Regions from separate parts of the uncultured Mailhella sp. genome, predicted to be linked through region 2. Evidence: riboswitches for the same ligand, from Rfam matches in the RefSeq annotation. Region 2 holds a riboswitch; the other holds the start of a gene.
The links. Region 2 has a riboswitch for glycine ahead of gcvT (glycine cleavage system aminomethyltransferase GcvT). Riboswitches for the same ligand answer to the same signal wherever they lie in the genome.
Positions count from the first base shown of each region.

Region 1 (7,689 bases), 670 kb from region 2:
GAAGCCATCCGCGAGCGCACCCGCGACGACTTCCCCGTGTACATCCGCTTCCCGAAGTGCGACTACATGGAAGGCGGCATGACCCTCGACGAGGGCATTGAAGAGATGGGCTATCTGGCCGAGGCCGGTGTGAACGCCTTCCTCATGACGGGCGGCGGTCAGGAACGTCTGTGGCACGGCGTGCCCATCTATGCGGAAGGTTCGGCGCAGAACATCGCCGACACCGCCAAGGTCAAGAAGGCGCTTCCCGATGTGGCCATCATTGCAAGCTGCGGTCTGCACGATCCTCATGAGGCGGACAAGATGATTGCCGACGGCGTGGCCGACTTCATCGGCATTGCGCGTCCGCTGCTGGCCGATCCCGACTACGTGGGCAAGCTGCGCCGCGGCGAGGAAGACACCATCCGCCGCTGCGTGCGCTGCAACAACTGTCAGACCTGGGCCTCGCGCCCGAGACTGGTTGGCCGCGGCATGTGCTGCACGGTGAACCCCGCCCTGATGATGGAAGACACCTATGTGTCCCGTCCTGCCGAAAAGCCCAGGAACATCTATGTGATCGGCGGCGGTCTGGCGGGCATGCGCTGCGCGCTCGCGCTGGCCGAGCGCGGCCATCACGTGGATCTTTTTGAAAAGACCGGCGAACTCGGCGGCCAGTGGCTGGTGGCTTCCGCCGGCGACGACAAGGCGAGCTTCCGCACGCTCGTGCCGTGGCTGAAGGAGAACATGGACAAGGCCGGCGTGCGCATTCACATGAACACGACGGTGACGCGCGAACAGATCATGGCCGCGCATCCCGACGAAGTGGTGCTGGCCACGGGCGCCACGCCCCGCGCGCTTTCCGGCGTGGACGGTCAGGACAGCGGCATGCCCATCGTGTACGCCATGGACGTGCTGCGCAACAAGGTGAGCACCGGCGAGCGCTGCGTGGTGCTCGGCGGACGCTACATAGGTCTGGAAACGTCGCTCAAGCTCGCCCGCGAAGGCAAGAAGGTATGCCTTGTGGAACTCAACGAGCTCGGCCGCGGCCTTATTTCCCGCATCCGCGGCTGGCTGTTCCAGGAAATCGCCGATTGCGACAACATCCGTCTGTTCCCGGATTCCACGTTGTTCCGTCTGACCGCGCATACCGCGGAAATCGATCACGGCCACGCGCTGTTCCCCGTGAAGGCCGACACGCTGGTGCTCGCCATCGGCACGGTGCCGGACAAGAAGCTTCAGGAATCGCTGGGCGACTGCGGCATTCCCGTGCATACCATCGGCGACTGCGATCACATAGGCGACGCCTACGAGGCCATGGATCAGGGCCTGGCGCTTGGTCTGAAGCTGTAACCACAGGGGGCATTTCCCTGTCTGGCGGAAGCGTTTCCGCATGAAAAGAGCCCGTGTCGCTGTTCGGCACGGGCTCTTTTCGTCTCGAAGCTTTTCAGAAGCGGCCCCGAAGGGCATGTCGTCATGCTCGGATGATGTTAAAGTAGTGGTGGCGGGAAGGGATTCGCTCCCGTAGTTTTTTGATCCTGCGGTCATGAGGGCGGGCGGGGCGTTGCGCCCTCATGACATGCCGTCAGACGGCAGGACCTCGATGTCGGAAGGCGACGCAGAGATCAGTCGTCGCGCTTGCTTTTGGCGATGGCCACCACCACGCCGGAGAGGGCCAGCAGACCGATGAGGTTGGGCAGCACCATGAGGCCGTTGAACATGTCGGACATGTTCCACACGAGGTTCACCTTGAGGCCGGAGCCGATGACGATGAACACCACGACGATGGCGGCGTAGATTTTGACGTATTTTGCGCCGAACAGGGCCTTCACGTTGGCCTCGCCGAAGAAGTACCAGCCGATGATGGTGGAAAAGGCGAAGAAGAACAGGCAGACCGCGATATAGATGTTGCCGAAGGAGCCGAATACCGTGTCGAAGGCGATCTGGGCGAGTTCGGTGCCGGTGCTGCCGCAGTTCCATTCGCCGGTGATGACGATGACGAGGGCGGTGCAGGTGAGCACCACGAAGGTGTCGATGAACACGCCCATCATGGCCATCATGCCCTGATCGTCGGGATGGGCGACCTTGGCCAGCGCGTGGGCGTGGGGCGTGGAGCCCATGCCGGCTTCGTTGGAGAAGAGGCCGCGGGCCACACCGTAGCGCATGGCCTCGCGCACGGTGATGCCGAGCGCGCCGCCGCCGGCGGACTGGGGATCAAAGGCCATGACGAAAATGGTTTTGAACGCGCCGGGCAGGGCGGTGATGTTGGCGAAGATGATGACAAGGCAGCCGCCTACGTAGAGAAGGGCCATGAGGGGCACGAGCTTTTCCATGACCCAGGCGATGCGCCTGGCGCCGCCGAGGAAGATGGCGGCGGAAATGAGGGCCACGACGACGCCGACGAGCACGGGCGAGAGCCCGAAGGCGGTGCTGAAGGCCGCGCCGATGGAGTTGGACTGCACCATGTTGCCCATGAAGCCGAGGGCGAGAATGATGGCCACGGAGAAGAATCCGGCGAGAGCCTTGCCGAAAGTGCCGGGGAAGGCGGCGCGGATGTAGTAGGCCGGTCCGCCGACGGTTTCGCCGCGTTCGTTGGTGGTTTTGTACTTCTGAGCGAGCACGGCTTCGGAGTAGTTGGTGGCCATGCCGAAGAAGGCGCTCAGCCACATCCAGAAGATGGCTCCGGGGCCGCCGGCTGCAATGGCCGTGGCCGCGCCGGCAATGTTGCCCGTGCCCACCTGGGCGGCCACGGCGGTGGCGAGCGCCTGGAATGAGCTCATGCCGGTGTGGTCGGCGCTTTCGCCGTGCAGGGAGATGTTGCTGAACAGGCGGCGGAAGGCGTGGGGCAGCTTGCGCAGCTGAATGAAGCGCAGCCGGATGGTGTAGAAAATGCCCGTGCCGCAGAGCAGGAAGAGCAGAAGCCAGCCCCAGAGCACGCCGTTGACCGCATCGACTATCTGACTGATGAGTTCCATAAACCATTCCTTCGAGCGCATGAGGAGCGCTGTCCGCAACCCGTCATGCCCTCTGTTTCAGGGTACAAAAAAAGAGCAAATCCATGAGATTTGCTCCAGAGAAACGCTTAGGGATGAAGCGGCAGGTATGGTCGAGCGGCAAGATCCTAAGCTCTGTCCTTTGGCCTGAGAGTTTCGGCTTTCGCCTTGCACCTTCGGCACCCAAACGGGATTCTCCAGAGCTCCCTCCGCTGCTAGTCGGCCTTGCGGCGTTCAGGCAGTTTCAACGGGATCATGTGCTTTCCTGTGGAAAGCGAAAAAAAATCTAGTATGATTTGCGGACGAATGTCAATAATGTGCCGGTGAATCAGTAATGGATCGACATTCGGTGTGATTTCTGGAACAAAAATATATTGTTTGTGTGCTGTGCGACGTCTCTGATTTTTCTGAAATAGGCATTGAAGTTCATGTGGTTATGGGGATGAAACAGAAATTTGCCGGGAGGCGGCGCAGCGCTTTTCTGGAAAAGAGCCGAAACATTTTGAGTAGTCGGAGTTCTCTGGAGGGAGTTCGGATGCTTCCGGCAGGAGGCGTTCGGCGAATGGAACGCGTTTTTTTTCGTAAGGAGGAAGCGGCGGAGCAAATTTTTCTCTCCCCCTTGCGCGTCGCGTCTTTTTCTGACACCCTGACCGCAAAAACAGGAGTTGCTCATGCTGCCTACCATTTCGCCCCGCAGGGCGTTTGAAATGTTGAAGAACGGGGAAGCCCGTCTTGTTGATATCCGGGAAACGGCGGAATACGCGGAAAACTTTATTCCCGGAGCCCGCCTCGTGCCTCTGTCCATTGCGAAGATTTATCCGCTCAAGGACGCCGACGCCCCGGATAAGCCCGTCATTTTCTTCTGCCGATCCGGCAACCGCACGGACAAGGCTTCCGAACTGCTGCGCAGTCTTGCCGGCGACGCCGAGGCCTGGCAGATGGAAGGCGGCCTTTCCGGATGGCAGAAGGAAGGTCTGCCCGTGCAGCACGAAAAGACGCCGTTCCCGCTGTTCCGGCAGATTCAGATAGGAGCCGGAGCCCTGGTGCTTCTGGGCATACTGGGAAGCTACGTGTGGCATCCCATGTACTGGCTTTCCGCGTTTGTGGGAGCAGGCCTGGTGTTCGCCGGCGTGACGGGCTTCTGCGGACTCGGACTGCTGCTTGCGCGCATGCCGTGGAACAGAAAATGATCGTCGCATGATGAAGGAACGCCGGGAATATTCCCGGCGTTTTTCGTCGAGCCGCGGGGCATTGGGCGGAACGGTTGGGCACGCGATTCTTGTTTCGGTCGTTATGTCCTGGGAGCGCGCGTTCTTTTTTTTCGGAAGAGGAAGGAGCCCAGTGTCAGAATTACACATGCGGCCACAATGATGAGCAGGGCGTTCAGCAGTCCCTTTTCATGGGCGACGAAGCCGAGCATGGGGGGAAAGAACAGCAGGCCGCTGTAGGAGAGAATGGAAACAATGGCGCTTGCCCTGCCCGCACTGATGCCCGGGCAGCTTCCCGCGCGGCTGAAGAGCGTGGGCACGATGGGGGAAAGTCCGGCTCCCATGAGCGCGTATCCGGCAAGACATGCGGCGGGCAGCGGCGAGAAAAGCGCCAGCAGCATGCCGGCAAGCGCCAGCAGCGAGCCGCCGAACAGCAGAACGAAGTCGCTCAGCACGTGCCGCAGGCGATCGCTGAAAAGACGGCAGCATACGGTGGTGACGGAAAAGGCCGCGAACACGAGGGCGGCGGTGTGTTCGTCTGCGCCCTTGACGGTGAAGAGCAGCAGACTTCCCCATTCGGCCACGGAGCCTTCCGAGGCGTAGGCGAGCATGGAGAGAACGCCGCAAAGAAGCACGAAGAGCGGCAGCGAGCGGGAGTCGTCCTTGCCCCCCTGGCGGGAAACGGGCAGATCGTTCAGCAGACGGGAGGAGGCCTTTCCGAGAAAGCAGGCGTAGAGACCGAGCACGCAGGCGGCGTTGATGAACGGATTCAGGCCGAGACCGGCGAACACGGCCCCGGCGATGGAGCCGGTAACGCCGCCGAAGCTGTAGGCGGCGTGCATGAACGACATGCACGATGTGCGGTAGCGATGTTCCGTGTGGATGCCCTGGGTGTTCATGGATACGTCCACGAGGCCCATGCTTGCGCCCACGATCAGACAGCCTGCGCCGAGCTGGAGCGGCGTTTGGGCCAGACAGCTCAGCGCCGTGGCGGCCGCAAGCGTCATGGAGCCGTATTTGAGAAGATTCCGGCTTCCCCAGAGGGCGATGAGGCGGCTGCTGCAGAACAGAGCAACGAGGCTGGACATGCCGACGCAGAGCAGCAGAAGACCTATCTGGGACTCGTCGGCGCCGGTCTGCATTTTCAGCGCGGGCAGGCGGGAAGTGAACACGCCATAGGCGAGTCCGGGGCAGAGAAAGAAGTACGCGCAGGCCGCGCGGGTGATGGAAAACTCAGTCCGTTTCATGCCAAGATCCTTGATTTTTTTCCGAGACAACGCGAGTCGGCGTCTTTTCTTCGGTCGTTCGTCAGCGTAAACTACTGGGTAACACAAGGGTCAAGGAGAAAGGCGTGGGAAGAAAAAGTTTTTTGAAGATAGGGGAATTTGCCCGCATATGCCATACCACCAAGGACACGCTGCTTCATTACGACAGAAAGGGACTTCTTCGCCCGGCGTATATTTCGGAAAACGGCTATCGACGATACAGCATGAAGCAGTTTTTTGATTTTGATCTTATTTCTCTTCTCAAGGAAACGGGCAGCACGCTGGAGGAAATAAGGAAATGTCGCGAAAGCTGCGGGAACGAGGGATATCTTGGTCTTGTGACGGAGCGCATAGCCGTGCTGGAGCGGGAACAGGAACGCATGGCACATCGGCTTTCCATGCTCAGGGGCCTGGCGGACATGGGAGAGAAGGCTCGGTGCGCGACGTACGACCGGCTTTTTTTCGAGCGGAGAGAGGCGCTTGAGATACGCGTGTATCCTGTGGATTCCGAGAAGATCACCGTTCGGGAGTCGAGCGCGGAGTGCTACTCCGAGTGCCTGATGCGCAGTCTGATGGAAGGAAACAGTATTGATCCGCCGCTCGGCGTCATTATTCCCGAGGACTGCGCGTGCAGGGGAGAGTTTCGTATTGAGAGCATGTTTACCGCCGCGTGGCGCGACGTGGGACGGGAGCGCGCCGGACGCATGGAGTCAGGCCGGTATGCCTGCCTGTTCCATCGCGGCGACATGCGAAGTCACGAAGAGGCGTTTGTCCGCATGACGGCGGAACTTTCGGCCCGGGGAGAGCGTGCGTGCGGCCCCGTGTACGCGTTTGACCAGATGAATTACGTGCTCGGCGAAAACGGCGAGGAGTACGTTGCCGAATATGTCGTGCGGGTGGACGATGAGCGCGCCGCGGAAAAGATGGAGAACACTATTAATGGAAACTATTTCAGCCAGCCCGAAGAGGGGGCTTCTGAGCGCTGTTTGGTATGATGCTGGGAATAAAAGTGTAGTCACTTGTTTTAATAAAAATAATTTAAAATTATATCTGTTGCAGTTTTTTGATAAAAATGGATGAAATATGAAATTTTTTTGGAAATTAAATGTCTATATAATTATATTGTATTGAAAAATAAAAAATATAATATATTTAAATATGATATAAATGAAAAAAATACAGAATAAAGACGTATCTGAAAATACGAAATTTGTCCAAAGCGCAAATGGATATGATTGTAAATCTGGCAATATATTTGAAAGATAATATTTCATGATGGATTGACAATGCAGGTCAGGCGACGTGTGTTGTGCTGAATGCAGGTTTATTGTGAGAATCGTACGGCCGTACCGCTGCGTCATCAGCTTTTATACAACATAAATTTATTTGATTTTTTAGTAAGTTAATACTGAATTTGAGGTCGCTCGGTCTGGGAAGATCGCTCCCCGCAAACGAGAAAAAAGCAAAAAAACTTGTCAAAGTTTCTGGAAAGCAGAAGAAAGGGTCCGGAAAGGCGTCGGAGTGCGTCAGCGTATGAGGAATTGTGCTAACCGGATGAAAAAACTGTACGTTTCTGGGAAAGCTGAAGCAGACTTCCCATTTTTCGTGGTCGCGGGCTGAAAGGTGTCCGTTTGGGCTGACTTCGAGCGGAAATTCTCATGCCCGGAGCGGCTTCGGATCCGAAAGGTTCAATAAAAGTATAATGAAATTACATGATTGTTGTTTATAATCCTGGGGACTGCCCGTACAGGGACGGGAATAAAGCGTACGGCACTGAAAAAATTTTTTTCGCGAAAAAAATTTTTTTTTGAAAATGAAACGATCAACAGAGAACTGCCTATTCAATATCTTGAAATAAAAAGAAAAAAAATGAAGGAATCCTCCCGTTGAGATTGCTCTATCAGGCACATGCCGGAATGAGTCGATTTTTTTGATTTTTAATTGTAACTGTCACTAATTATTTATTAAAAATATCAGCTGCCAAAAAAAATTCGAGAAAAATAAACTTGTTGAACTTTTTTTGAATAATATTATTTTGAGTGCCGGTTGCGGGTGCCGCAACGCAAATTATCTTTTTAACAGGGGAGTTTATATGTCAACGAAAGCTGCTTTCAACGAAGACAAAGTAGCCCTCGTATGCGGGTTATTCATCTTCGTGCTGGCACTGGGCAAACTGCTCGGCCTGGATCTCCTGGGTTGGACCCTTAAGGTCGGAATGTGGGTGAGCAACCCCTTTGACGGTTTGTC
Region 1 covers NZ_OZ007001.1:1,443,864-1,451,552, reverse strand. Annotated here, with positions in the region: gene ABGT79_RS05945 (FAD-dependent oxidoreductase) at 1-1,329, shown strand, start outside; gene ABGT79_RS05940 (sodium:alanine symporter family protein) at 1,602-2,951, opposite strand; glycine riboswitch at 3,095-3,180, opposite strand; gene ABGT79_RS05935 (hypothetical protein) at 3,352-3,675, shown strand; gene ABGT79_RS05930 (rhodanese family protein) at 3,641-4,159, shown strand; gene ABGT79_RS05925 (MFS transporter) at 4,261-5,424, opposite strand; gene ABGT79_RS05920 (MerR family transcriptional regulator) at 5,529-6,437, shown strand; gene ABGT79_RS05915 (putative sulfate exporter family transporter) at 7,535-7,689, shown strand, end outside.
Region 1: linked by a shared signal. The riboswitch ahead of ABGT79_RS05940 (sodium:alanine symporter family protein) and the one ahead of gcvT (glycine cleavage system aminomethyltransferase GcvT) in region 2 are both predicted to bind glycine.

Region 2 (7,689 bases):
ATTCCCACATAGTCCGTCACGTCATCCACAAGGTTCAGTAACGATTTTTTCATTCTGTCTTCTCCGATGAGATGGGCTTGTTGCGGAAACCGTCTTCACGGGGACTCGGGCGGGGCCGGATGACCGGCCCCGCCGGACAGAACTACTTGAAGTCGTTGAAGTCCAGACGAAGCGCCCGGGCTATGTTGTCGCACATGATCTGGGAGAGAAGTTCCTGCTTCACGCCCATCTTGTACCAGAGTTCAAGGGCGTCCTTCATGGGAATGAAGGGATAGGAGGTGCCGAACACGAACTGACGGGAAATCAGACAGTTCGCCGCTTCAATGTAGCGGGAACAGAACGGAGTGTTGCAAAGATACATGTCCGCGCTGAGATACAGATTCGGACGACGATACGCACAGAATATGGTGGCGTCGACATAGGGAGCTCCGGCATGAATGTCGATGACCGTCAGCCTGGGAAAATCGGCAAGCATCTTGTCCAGCCGTTCCGGACTGTTGTAGGAGATGTCCGGTCCGATGACGCCCCCCTGCTGCAGAAAGACGGGAATTTCCTTTTCCTGCAGAAAATCATACAGAGGATACACGCGCTTGTCGTCGTAATACATGGGAATGGCGCCGTTGGTCGGCTCCAGATTGACCGCACGGATGGGACCGTTGACCACGTACTTGTCGATCATGGCCATGGACTTTTCCATTTCGCAGGGATTCACGGCGATGGCGCCGTAAATGCGCTTGGGATTCTCCGTCTGAACGCGAACCACCTCTTCAGGGGATACGATGGGATCAGGACCGCTGCCCCAGCGGGCGGGCGCGCAGGCGATGTCGATGCCGGCTTCATCCATTTCCTGCCAGTACAGCTCCATGGATTCCTGCTTGACGGATTCCGCCTTCGGCACGCCGAAGCCCTTGTGCATCTCCCGCGTGAAGTCGGCAAGATTGATGGTGGAGGCAAGGTATTCCTTGGTGGCAGGACGATTTCGAGCGTCAATGATCATGAAAACTCTCCTGAGGATAAAGGTTGGAATACTTCCGTCCCGAAAGGGAGACGGGCCATGAGAAATAAATAATTAAAGCCTGTGGGCGCGTCTAATTTTTCTTTTTTTTCGTTTGATAAATTTTTTTTATTTCAGCGCGGCAATCGTTATAAAAAAATTAATGCAGTCAATATGTTGCATATAACAATGACGTCTGTGCGACGTTTGATGCACGTCCGAAAAACTTTTCAGGCCGTCCACAGAAAACACCTCTTCTTTCCTCTTCTGAAAAAAACGAGTATGAAGAATAAAAAAAACATGTTGCAGACATTATTCCGACAAATGGAAAAATGCTGCACAGATTTGTGATTTAATTGACAATAAACACGCTTCCGAACGCATATTGCAGAGAAGGCTCATGGACATTCGACTGATCAATTCGTTTCTGGTGCTGTCGGAAATGCTGCACTTCGGACGAGCGGCGAAATTTCTTAATATGACGCAGCCGGCTCTCAGCAATCAGATAGCCCTTCTTGAACGGGATCTCGGCGGCCCCCTCTTCGACAGAAGCGGCAGACAGATAGAACTGACCGAAGCGGGCAGAATATTTCAGAAGGAAGCTCGAAAGCTTCTCTCCGACGCCGAAGATCTGCGCTTTCGCCTGCAAAGTCTTCTCAACGGCAAGGAAGGCGTGCTTTCCGTAGGATACGGCGACGTTACGGAAATAAAACGTCTGGCACGCGCCTTCCTGAGAATGCAGACGGACTTCCCCAACATCCGCCTGAGGGTGCAGGAACTCATTCCCGGAGAAACCGTGGAAGGCGTGCAGAGCGGAAAGCTGGACATAGCCATCATCACCGGCACTGCGGACTCCCTTTTTCCGCCGGATCTGACGGGCGTTCCCATCATGACCGGGCCCGTCAAGCTGGCCATCCCCTCCCACCATCCGCTGGCCTCGGCAAAACGCATAACGCCGAACGCACTGCGCCGCTGCAACTTCATCATGCGCAGCAAGGACGAAACCGATGAAACCGCCGACATGAAACTGGCGCTGGACCAGTGGTGGGACAATTATTTCGGCGATAAAAAGCCCAACATCATCTTCTGGGTACGCCGCCGTTCCACGGCCTTCTGGCTGGTGGGCGCGGGTCTTGGCATATCTCTGCTGCCTCATCCGTGCGAACTCATCCCTGCCATCGCTCCAGACCTGTACACGGCCGTGACCAATGTCACGTTCCGTACGCTGCCGGAGCTCGACATTCAGTCCTGCACCTATATCGTCATGCGCAAAAACCGCTGCAACGCGGCGTTGAACAATTTCATGCAGTGCGTGCAGAAAACGTTCAATACCCGCGAAAACTGAGGAAGCGCCGCCGCCCATGTCGGGCAGCCCCGGCTCTGCCCGCCGTCTGCGCATGAACATGAAAAGGGCCGCCCTTTCCGGGGCGGCCCTTCCTCTTTACCGCGCTGCGTTTCCGCAGCTGGCCGAAAACGCAAGCTTTTCCTGCCCAAAAGCGCCGCAGCTAGCGGGCAAGATTCTGCAACGCGTCTCCGGCTATTCTGTACACCGTCCAGTCCTTCATAGGCTCCGCGCCAAGGGAAAGATAAAAGTCGATGCTCGGCCTGTTCCAGTCGAGGCACCACCATTCCAGACGGCCGCAGCCGCGTTCCACGGCCAGGGCGGCGAGCTTCTCCAAAAGCGCCTTTCCGCAGCCTCTGCCGCGGCATTCCGGCCGGACGTACAGATCTTCCAGATAGATGCCCGCCCTGCCGAGAAACGTGGAAAAATTATGGAAGAACAGGGCAAAGCCGACTTCCCTGCCGTTTTCAAGGGCAAAGAGGACTTCCGCCTTCTTCCGGTCAAAAATCCATTCTTCCAAAGTCGCCTCATCCGCGACAACTTCGTGCCGCAGATGTTCATACTCTGCCAGTTCCCTGATGAACTGCAAAATAAGAGCGATATCCTTTCGTTCCGCAAATCTGAAACCAAATTCCGTCATGCATCTCCTCCCTGCCCGTGCGGGGCAGATTCTGTTCTAACGCAATTTTTCCGCCGGGGACACCTCTCAGCCCGATGCCTCCGTGCGCCGCGCCTGCATATCTCCGCCGCGCCGTGACAGTTCAGATTCCCCAAGGCCGCCGTCGCCTTCCTCCGGTTCCGTCCGCCTTCCTTTCTTCTCGCCGTGCTCCGACCGGCCGCATCCTTTCGTTCCTCGCCGCCGTGCTCAAGCTCTCCTTCGGCAAGAGCTCTCCCCCGCGGCTCCCCTTTCCCCGCCTCCCGTCTCTTCGCCCTGCCTTTTCCTTCCCCGCCTCTCTCGCGCATTCCCTTGGCTCCGCCCGCCTTCTGCTCCCTGCGCCTCTTCCTTTTTCCCTCTCCCTTATCCCCTCGCCCCTGCCTCGCACGCTCCTGATTCGTGCCCCGGCCGACGGACGCGCTCCGTCTTTGCCCAGCTTCCGGAACGCTTCCGTTCCAGGCCTGCATTCCAGGCTCACATTCCTGTTCCACTCGTGAAAAAATACGCTTTTCCGGCGAAATCATAAACTTTTTTTCCGGCATTCGCCCGCCTCCCCTTGACCTCGTTCCGCCGCCGTGCTACCTTTTTTCTGAATTAAAAAACAGCGAAGGCTGTTTTCCCAAAGCGCATAGAGATCCGGCATGACTTGGTTGAAGAAACCGGGAGAGATCACCCTCACTGGGTGGAGCCGAAGGGGCCGCAAGAACTCTCAGGCAAAAGGACCGGTTTTGGACAAACTCTGGAAAGCAGGCATGCACCCATGAGGCAATCCGCGCGGCGGAGAATCTTTCAGGTTGGTAACAGAGGCACAGAGGACGAAGCAATTCGTCTGCTGTGCCTCTTTTTTTATTTTCTTTTTTCGCAGGAGAAGGTTCCATGGAACTCAAAACCCCACTTTACGACGTACACGTCGCGGAAGGCGGAAAGATCGTCCCCTTTGCGGGCTATCTTCTGCCCGTGCAGTACCCGACAGGCGTCATCAAGGAACACATGGCCGTGCGTCAGGCGGCCGGCCTGTTCGACGTCTCCCACATGGGAGAAGTGCTCTTCACCGGCCCCACGGCCCTGAAAACCCTGAACCACCTGCTCACCAACGACTTCACCAGCATGCCCGTGGGCAAGGTGCGCTACAGCGTCATGTGCAATGACAAGGGCGGCGTCATCGACGACCTCGTCGTGTACAAGTTCTCCGACGAAGAATATCTCGTCGTGGTCAACGCCGCCAACCGGCACAAGGACTACGCCCACATGGCCGCCAATCTTCTGCCCGGCACCAGGGCCGAAGACATTTCCGACTCCGTGGCCCAGCTCGCCCTTCAGGGCCCTGCCGCGCCCGCCATCCTCAAGAAGCTGGTTCCCGAGGACAAACTGCCGCAGAAGTACTACACCGCCGTGCGCGACGTGGACATCGCCGGCATGAAGTGCATGGTGTCCCGCACGGGCTACACCGGCGAGCTCGGCTACGAAATCTACACCGCGCCCGAAAACGCCGTGAAGCTCTGGAAGACCCTGCGCGAGGCCGGCGGGGAATTCGGCCTCATTCCCTGCGGACTCGGCGCGCGCGACACCCTGCGCCTTGAAGCCGCCATGCCCCTGTACGGCCACGAAATGGACGAAACCATTTCGCCCCTCGAAGCCGGTCTCGACTTCGGCGTGAAGCTGAACAAGGAAGAATTCATCGGCAAGGACGCCCTCGTGGCCGCAGGCGCGCCCGCCCGCGTGCGCGTGGGCCTCGAAGTCACCGGCCGCGGCATTGCCCGCGAGCATCAGCCCGTGTTCATCGGCGACACGCAGATCGGCATGACCACCTCCGGCACCCACTGCCCCGCCGTGGGCAAGGCTCTCGCCATGGCCCTCGTGGACGTCGCCCACAGCGCCCCCGGCACCGAAGTCGAGGTGGACGTGCGCGGCCGCAGGGTCAGTGCGGTCATCGTGCCCCTGCCCTTCTATCACCGCTAGCCGGCAGGCCTTTCTCTCCCCGCAGAGCCGCCGAAAAAGCGCGGCCTGCGCAACCTTCTTCGTTGAACCTTCTATCGTCTCTTTGGAGGATGCCATGTCTCACATTCCCGCCGAACTCAGATACTCCGCGTCTCATGAATGGATCAAGAACGAAGACGGTCTTTCCGTCATCGGCCTCACCGACTTCGCCCAGAGCTCCCTCGGCGACATCGTGTTCATCGATCTGCCCCAGGAAGGCGACGCCGTCACCGTGGGCGACTCCTTTGCCGACGTGGAATCCGTGAAGGCCGTGTCCGGCGTGTTCAGCCCTGTGACCGGCACCGTGGCCGCCGTGAACAGCGAACTCATCGACAACCCCGCCCTGCTCAACGAAAAGCCCTACGAAGCCTGGCTCATCAAGGTTTCCGACGTGACCGCCGTCGGCGATCTGCTGGACGCCGCCGCCTACGAGGCCGTGTGCAAGAACGAGGAGGCCTAGGCATGGGCAGCTACATTCCCGCCACGTCGGAAGAACGCCAGGCCATGCTCGCAAGCCTCGGCCTGCATTCCACCGACGAACTTTTCGCCTCCGTCCCGCCGGAAGTGCGCCTGCACTCGCTGAACCTGCCCGACGGCCTGAGCGAGATGGAAGTCTCGCGCAAGGTGCGCGACATGGCGGATAAAAATGTCCGCTTCCGCAGCATCTTCCGGGGCGCGGGCGCGTATCGCCACTACATTCCCGCCGTCGTGAAAACCGTGACCTCCCGCGAGGAATTCGTCACGGCCTACACGCCCTATCAGGCGGAAATCAGTCAGGGCGTGCTCCAGTCCATCTTTGAATACCAGACCCAGATCTGCGAACTCACCGGCATGGACGTGTCCAACGCCTCGGTCTACGACGGCGCCGTCGCCGCGGCCGAAGCCGTGCTCATGTGCCTGGATCGCCGCAGACACGGCGTCGTGCTCGCCGGCGCCGTCGATCCGCAGACCATCGCCGCCGTGCAGACCTACTGCGAAAGCCGCAGCGTGCCCGTCACCGTGCTGCCCGTGAAGAACGGCGCCACCGATCCCGCCGATCTCGCCGCCGCCCTTTCCGAAAGCACGGCCTGCGCCCTCGTGCAGAGCCCCAACTACTTCGGCGTGCTCGAAGACATGGACGCCCTTGTCGCCGCCACCCACAACGCCGGCGCAAAAATGGTCATGAGCGCGAATCCCATTTCCCTCGGCATCCTGAAAACGCCCGGCGAATACGGCGCGGACATCACCGTGGGCGAAGGACAGCCCCTCGGCATGCCCCTCGGATTCGGCGGCCCGTACCTCGGATTCATGGCCTGCCGCAAGGAACTCATGCGGCACCTTCCCGGCCGCATCGTGGGCGAAACCGTGGATCACGAAGGCCGCCGCTGCTTCGTGCTCACCCTCCAGGCCCGCGAACAGCACATCCGCCGCGAAAAGGCCTCATCCAACATCTGCTCCAACGAAGCGCTCTGCGCCATGACCGCCTCGGTGTACCTCGCGGCCATGGGTCCGAAGGGCCTCGCCCGCGTGGCCGAAAACTGCGCCGCCCATGCGCACTATCTGGCTGCAAAGCTGGCCGAAATTCCCGGCTTCTCCCTGCGCTGCGAAGGCAGGGAATTCTTCCACGAATTTCTCACGAACTGCCCCGTGGATCCGGAAGTGCTCTGCGCCAGGCTCGCCGAAAAGGGCATTCTCGGCGGCCTGCCCGTGGACGGCGGCCTGCTCTGGTGCTGCACCGAACTTTGCAGCAAAAACGACATGGATGAACTCGTCACCGCCATCCGGGAGGTGTGCGCATAATGAAACTCCTCTTTGAAAGAAGCCGTCCCGGCCGCTGCGAAACCCTCATTCCCGCCTGCGACGTGCCCGCAGTCGAATTTTCTTCGTCCGCGCTGCGCGCCTCGGCTCCCCGTCTGCCCGAAATCTCGGAAATCGACCTCGGCAGACACTACACCGAGCTCGCTTCCCAGACCCACGGCGTGAACAAGGGCTTCTATCCCCTGGGCTCCTGCACCATGAAGTACAATCCCCGGGTGAACGAGGAAATGGCCTCGCTCCCCGGCTTTACGGACATCCATCCGCTCCAGCCCGCCGACACCGCCCAGGGCTGCCTTGAGGTGCTCTATAAGACCGAACGCCTGCTCTGCGAAATCACCGGCATGGACGGCATGACCTTCCAGCCCGCCGCGGGCGCGCACGGCGAATACACCGGTCTGCTGCTCATCCGCCGCTATCATCAGTCGAGAAACGACGCGGCCCGCACCAAGATCATCGTGCCCGACTCCGCTCACGGAACCAATCCCGCCTCGGCCACCATGGCGGGCTTCACCGTGGTTTCCGTACCCTCCAACGCCGAGGGCGGCGTGGACCTCGAAGCCCTCAGAAAGGCCGTCGGCCCCGATACCGCAGGCCTCATGCTCACCAATCCCAACACGGTGGGCCTCTTCGATCCCAACATTCTCGAAATCACGCGCATCGTGCATGAGGCGGGCGGCCTCTGCTACTACGACGGCGCCAACCTCAACGCCGTCATGGGTCACGCCCGTCCCGGCGACATGGGCTTCGACTGCGTTCACCTCAACCTGCACAAAACCTTCTCCACCCCGCACGGCGGCGGCGGTCCCGGCAGCGGCCCCGTGGGCTGCAAGGCCTTCCTCGAGGCCTTCCTGCCCACCCCCCGCGTGCGCGAAGAAAACGGCCGCTACAGCTTCTTCACCCCCGAACACAGCATGGGCCGCGTGC
Region 2 covers NZ_OZ007001.1:772,111-779,799, forward strand. Annotated here, with positions in the region: gene ABGT79_RS03030 (TRAP transporter small permease) at 1-53, opposite strand, end outside; gene ABGT79_RS03035 (amidohydrolase family protein) at 143-997, opposite strand; gene ABGT79_RS03040 (LysR substrate-binding domain-containing protein) at 1,395-2,339, shown strand; gene ABGT79_RS03045 (GNAT family N-acetyltransferase) at 2,500-2,976, opposite strand; glycine riboswitch at 3,642-3,726, shown strand; gene gcvT (glycine cleavage system aminomethyltransferase GcvT) at 3,868-4,950, shown strand; gene gcvH (glycine cleavage system protein GcvH) at 5,045-5,428, shown strand; gene gcvPA (aminomethyl-transferring glycine dehydrogenase subunit GcvPA) at 5,431-6,747, shown strand; gene gcvPB (aminomethyl-transferring glycine dehydrogenase subunit GcvPB) at 6,747-7,689, shown strand, end outside.